Regions from separate parts of the Parabacteroides sp. Y3-G-102 genome, predicted to be linked through region 2. Evidence: riboswitches for the same ligand, from Rfam matches in the RefSeq annotation. Region 2 holds a riboswitch; the other holds the start of a gene.
What was found. Region 2 has a riboswitch for cobalamin ahead of NBH16_RS16905 (putative transporter). Riboswitches for the same ligand answer to the same signal wherever they lie in the genome.
Positions count from the first base shown of each region.

Region 1 (3,325 bases), on a different contig from region 2:
TTCCGTATCGAAGGCAGCTTGCCAGATCCTTGAGATCTTGTTAGGCGAATAAATAGAGTTTAGACCTTACGGTTTTTAAATAAAGAGAGGCTGGACAATTGATTTTGTCCGGCCTTTTTTAGTATTGTATGCGGGTTTATGTACTTTTGTAGCGATTATTCAATTAAAAAGGGAAAGAATCATGGGAATCGTTATAGGTATAGATGTGGGAGGTAGCACGACCAAGATCGTCGGCGTGGAGGATAAGAAGATCAAGAACCCGATGTTCGTGAAAGCTACCGATCCGGTAACCTCTTTATTCGGAGCCTTCGGTAAGTATATTTATGATAATAACATCTCGCTCTCGAATATAGAGAAAGTGATCTTGACGGGTGTAGGTAGCGCCTATATCGATCAACCTTTATATGGCTTACCAACTGCGAAGACGGATGAGTTCCTTGCGAATGGGCTAGGGGCGCAATATAATACGGGACTGGACAGTCTATTGGTGGTCAGCATGGGAACGGGTACCTCCTTTGTCAAGGTACAAGGCTCCACGATCGAGCATATCGGGGGATTGGGTATCGGTGGCGGAACAATCCTCGGCTTGTCTAAGCTATTATTGAAAACGCATGACTTTCACCAAATAGCGTCTTTGGCCGAGCACGGTTCCTTGAATGATATCGACTTGCATATCCGGGATATTACGCCGCATCCGCTACCCGGCCTGCCGCTGGACGTGACAGCCTCTATTTTCGGAAAAGCGGACGCGAACGCTAAGGTTGAGGATATCGCTCTCGGTATCGTTCATATGGTCTTGCAGACCATCGGACAAGGAGCTGTTTTCGCCTCGTTAAATGGCGATATCAAGAATATCGTATTGATCGGTAACCTGACTCGCTTGCCACAATGCCCGGATATTTTCCCCCGTCTGGAGGAGATGTGCGATGTCCATTTCAAGATACCGGAGTATGCCGAATATCGCACGGCTATCGGGGCGGCTTTATGCTATATCAGGAACCGGGAATATAAGGATATTTTTTGTGGAAAGTGTTAGGCTACATCAAAACTTTATGTATCTTTGCTACATGCTTTGTTCCCTTTCGGCAATCGCCGGATAGGGATTAAAAGGGAATCGGGTGAGAATCCCGGACAGTCCCGCTGCTGTAAGCTTCATAAACGGGTTGAGCAATACTGTTGCCACTGTTCATTCAAGTGAATGGGAAGGCGCTTAAGACCGGAAGTAAGTCAGAAGACCTGCAAGGCGTGTATATTTTCGACGGCTTCGAGGAAAGGCCGGAAGAGAACGCAAGAACCGTATCCGGTTTTTACTATTCTTTATCCAAGGTTTTCTTATCAAGTCGTCTCATGGTTTCGGATAATTATTTTGCCATAATAATTAGGGAAAGAAGCATGAATCTGACCGACGGGATGAGCTCCGTGTGTAAGATGCATGCTTTCTTTGCGTTTAAAGGACTGGGGTATTCCGTGAACACTCTATAGAGAATATTTGTTTATTATTAGAAAAGTGCGTTTATTTGCAACGAGTAATTAACAAAAGAAGTATGAATATGAAGAAAATTGTGGGACTTGTTATGGTTGCCTTGCTAGCGTTGATGGCGCTTCCGGCGAACGCTCAGCTTAAATTCGGTATCAAGGGAGGTGTGAATATATCGTCTGTTCATTTCAACTCGGACGTGTTGAAAGCGGATAACGTAACCGGCTTCCAAGTGGGTCCGATGATCGAGACGACCTTACCGTTGGTGGGTGTCGGGATCGATGCGGCAGTGTTGTATTCGCAAAAGGGTTTGGAAACGACCTCGGCTGGCGGGGTGAAGACTTCGATGAAGACGGATTATATCGATGTTCCGGTCAACTTGAAATGGAAATTCGGCTTACCGATCGTCAAGGCGTATCTGGCAGCCGGTCCGTATATCGGTTTCCGTGTAGGCGGTGATAAGTTTTGGGATATCCCGGGTTCCGTAGCGGATCAGGTGAAGGCGAAGAATTTCAGCGCAGGTCTTAACTTCGGTGCCGGCGTGGAACTGATCAGCCACTTGCAGGTGGGTTTCAATTATGGTCTGGGACTGACTGATAACTATAGTATTGAGAAGGTGAACCTCTCCGACGGTGCCGGAAAGAACCGTGGATGGTCTATCACGGCAGCGATCTTGTTCTAAATAGGTGAAAATAAAATGAGAGAGGCTGGGCTTTAGAAGTCCGGCCTTTTTTGTTATTTTTGGGCTCGTAATGAAACACCTGTTTGAATGAAATACGCGGACGTCATACTTCCCCTTCCTTTGGAGAATAGCTATACCTATCGGATACCCGAAGATCTGGAGAGAGCCGTGACTCCCGGTTGCCGGGTGATCGTGCATTTCGGGAAGAAACGATATTATACGGCTATCGTCATGGAGGTACACGACCGGGAACCGGTATCCGATTTTGAGACGAAGGAGATCTACGCTTTGCTGGATGCCACGCCGGTGCTCCGCCGTCCGCAACTCCGTTTCTGGAAATGGATATCTTCTTATTATATATGTAAGCTGGGCGACGTGTATAAGGCGGCCTTGCCTTCCGGCTTAAAGTTGGAAAGCGAGACGGCGGTTACTTATAATGAGGATTTCGAGGCCACCGCCCCCTTGCGCCCGAACGAGCAAGCGGTACTGGATGCTTTTAGCGGGGTTTTGAAATTGACGATCTCGGAGTTGGAGAAGAAGACCGGTCTTCGAAATGTTGTCCCGATCGTCTCTTCCTTGATGGTGAAAGGGGCGGTCGAGGTGAGCGAGGAGCTAAAGCGAGGATTCGTTCCCAAGACACAGGCGTTTATCCGTTTGGCCGAGGCTTACCGGGATGAGACGAAATTACAGGCGGTGTTCGAGGATTTGAAACGAGCGAAGAAGCAAGAGCTTCTGCTGGTCAGCTTCTTGGATTTAAGCCATACCTTGAATCCCGCTTTATCGAAGGAGCTTTCCAAGAAAGAGCTATTGGAACGCAGTGGTTATACCTCTGCGGTATTGGAGGGGCTGCTGAAACGGGGTATCTTGGAGAGTTACGAGAAAGAGGTGGGTCGTTTGCAAGTATCTGTCTGCCGCTTGCAAGAGCCGAATCCGCTCAGTCCGGCGCAAGAGAAAGCCTATGGAGAGATCCATGAGGCTTTCAAGACGAAAGAGGTCTGCTTGCTTCATGGCGTGACTTCCAGTGGTAAGACCGAGATATACGTCCGTTTGATCCATGAGGTCTTGCGGCTGGGGCGGCAGGTTTTATATATGTTGCCGGAGATCGCTATCACGACCCAGATCACGGAACGGCTGGCGAAATTATTCGGGGATAAGCTATTGGTCTA
Region 1 covers NZ_JAMOKU010000013.1:77,154-80,478, forward strand. Annotated here, with positions in the region: gene scpA (methylmalonyl-CoA mutase) at 1-52, shown strand, start outside; gene coaW (type II pantothenate kinase) at 182-1,036, shown strand; cobalamin riboswitch at 1,056-1,258, shown strand; gene NBH16_RS08465 (porin family protein) at 1,551-2,159, shown strand; gene priA (replication restart helicase PriA) at 2,247-3,325, shown strand, end outside.
Region 1: it holds a riboswitch for cobalamin, as region 2 does, so the genes downstream of both, NBH16_RS08465 (porin family protein) here and NBH16_RS16905 (putative transporter) in region 2, are expected to answer to the same signal.

Region 2 (3,325 bases):
CGATAAGGAAGAGCTGGGCGGGGCGCAGGTACATAGCGGAAAAAGCGGGGTCGCACATTTTGTGTGTGATACGGAAGAGGAGACTTTGATGAGTATCCGGGAACTTCTGAGTTTCCTGCCTTCTAATAATATGGAAGACGCTCCAGTTATAGCTTGTGCTGACGATGTGCGTCGGGTAGAAGAGTCGTTGCAGCATGTGATTCCGGAAGATCCTAATGTCCCTTATGACATCAAGGATATTATAGAGCCGATAGTGGATAATCATTACTTTTTCGAGGTTATGCCTCATTTCGCTCGCAATATTGTAGTGGGATTCGCTCGTTTGGGAGGCCGTACCATAGGTATCGTAGGGAACCAACCTGCCTTTTTAGCGGGAGTCTTGGATATCGATGCTTCTGATAAGGCCGCACGTTTCATTCGCTTCTGCGATTGCTTCAATATTCCATTGATCACGTTCGAGGATGTGCCGGGCTTCTTGCCGGGCTGTACGCAAGAACATGCGGGAATTATACGCCACGGGGCAAAAATTGTCTACGCTTATGCGGAGGCCACGGTTCCCAAAATCACGTTGATTACCCGGAAGGCTTACGGGGGAGCCTATATCGTAATGGCAAGTAAGCCTACCGGTGCCGATATAAACTTGGCATATCCGATGGCTGAGATTGCGGTGATGGGGGCTGAAGGTGCCGTGAATATATTATACCGGAAAGCCAACGATGAGGAGAAGAAACAAGCAATTCGTGAATACACCGAGAAATTCTCAAATCCTTACCGGGCAGCCGAGCAAGGATTTATAGATGAAGTCATACAACCTAGAGACACACGTTTTAAATTGATTCAGGCGTTGGAAATGGCGAAAAATAAGAGCCAGAGTAATCCTCCTAAAAAACATGGAAATATTCCCTTGTAGTAATTATTATTTAAGGAAAATCAAAGCCTCTTCCTGTCGGGAGGATAGCTTAGAGGTTAAAAGATCCCGGTTCAATTGTTTTGTCCCGGGATTTTTTTATTTGGATAATAAAAGTAAACAAAAAAGCGAAAAGATATGATATATACGGAAAACATGCTATCTTTGTTCCCGAATCGGTTCCGCATATACCATTCGGGTATGTGGATTAAAAGGGAATCGGGTGTAAATCCCGGACAGTCCCGCTGCTGTGAAGCTCCGAAGAACATCTTGAAACAACACTATCGCCACTGGTTCTAGCGACCGGGAAGGCTTCAAGATGGGAGTCAGTCAGAAGACCTGCCATTCATTAAAGGCTGTTTTTGCTCGAGGGATTAGGAAAGCAGTACGAAAAGATAAGCAATATCTTAAAAGGAACAAAGACGTATGAAAAGGATCTGTTCGCACTGTCGTGCGACATTTGAATGGCCGGTAACCCTTTTGCCGGAAGAGGAAAGTTTGTCTAAATTATCAGCATAAGAAATAGAAAATATATTAGTAAATGTTGTTAGAATGGATGCCAGATTAAACTGGGATACTAAATGTTCAATATGTGTATCTCTGCCGAAGTGATTCGCCAGAGGTACTTTTTTATCTTAAATTAATATATACATGAATAGATATGGAATGGATTAATGAATTGTTATGGGGAGAAGGGGTAGGGCATTCTATCCTTTTGTTATCCGTTGTGATCGCTCTGGGGATCCAGCTTGGTAAACTGAAGCTATTCGGTATCTCTTTAGGGATTACCATGGTACTGTTTGTCGGGATCTTTCTCGGGCATTTCGGTTTTACGGCGAATCCGTCGGTCGTTCATTTTTTTAGAGAGTTTGGTTTGATCTTATTTGTTTACTCGGTAGGTATGCAAGTAGGCCCCGGATTTTTCTCTTCGTTTCGAAAGGGAGGGATCACGTTGAATATGCTTGCTTGCGGTATTGTTTTTCTAGGGGTGATTACTGCCTTGATTATACATTATATTACAGGCATTCCTATACCGACAATGGTAGGTATCTTATCCGGAGCAGTGACGAATACACCGGGATTGGGCGCTGCTCAACAGGCTTATTCAGATATGACGGGGATCTCGGATGAAACGATCGCTTTAGGATATGCGGTTGCCTATCCGTTAGGTGTGATCGGCATTATCTTGTCGATGATTTTTATCCGTTATGTTTTCCGTATCTCTTTTGCGAAGGAGACGGAACAATTGGAAGAAGAGACGGATACGGAATCGGGAGGAGAGGCTGTACCTATCTCTTTGGTGGTGAAGAATCCGGCGATTTTTGGTCGTAGCGTAAGTGAGCTATCTAAATTGTTGGAACACCGTGAATTTGTTATTTCCCGTATTTTACGTAACGATACGAATCGGATAGAGATCGTGGCGGGGAACACGGTATTGAATGGGGATGATAAGATTTTTGTTATTACCGCAGAGCATGACGTGGAGGCGATAAAGACTTTTATCGGTCAAGAAATACAGATGGATCGTAAGCAATGGATTCCGGCGGAAAGCCAGTTTATCAGCCGGCGTATTTTGGTTACCCGGTCTGAAATCAACGGTAAGCAATTAGGGGCTTTGCAGTTACGCCGTTTACATGGAATTAACGTGACTCGGATCAATCGTGCGGGGCTGGAGTTGGTAGCTACTCCTAATCTGGTCTTGCAAATAGGCGACCGGGTGACAGTGGTCGGTAGTGAATTGGCGGTGGAGAAAGTTGCCGAGACGCTGGGTAATTCAATGAAACGCTTGAATGAACCTAATTTGGTGACTATTTTTGTTGGTATAGTTTTGGGTATTATCGTGGGAAGTCTTCCTATTAGTTTTCCGGGTATTCCTCAACCGGTGAAATTAGGATTAGCGGGAGGTCCGTTGATCGTTGCGATATTGATAAGCCGGTTCGGTTATCGTTATAAATTGGTTACTTATACCACGCAAAGTTCTAATTTACTATTGAGGGAATTAGGAATCACGTTGTTTCTCGCCTGCGTGGGATTGAGTGCGGGTGAAGGTTTTGTCGATACGATAGTCAATAAGGGTGGTGTAGCTTGGATCGGTTATGGTTTTATAATAACGTTATTGCCTCTACTGATTATCGGTTGTGTGGGAAGGTATTTTTATAAACTGAATTATTTTACGTTGATGGGATTGATTGCGGGAAGTACGACCGATCCTCCTGCGTTAGCCTATTCCAATATGGCGGCAGGAAATGATGCGCCGGCGGTTGGATATGCGACGGTTTATCCATTGACCATGTTTTTGCGTGTGTTGACCGCACAGTTAATGATATTATTCTTTTATACATAGAATAAATATTTTGTTGTTAGTAATGTTTAGAAAAGTGTAAACTCCCTAGCCTTCCGCCGAAGTGATTCGCCGGG
Region 2 covers NZ_JAMOKU010000037.1:2,751-6,075, forward strand. Annotated here, with positions in the region: gene NBH16_RS16900 (acyl-CoA carboxylase subunit beta) at 1-910, shown strand, start outside; cobalamin riboswitch at 1,068-1,268, shown strand; gene NBH16_RS16905 (putative transporter) at 1,569-3,251, shown strand.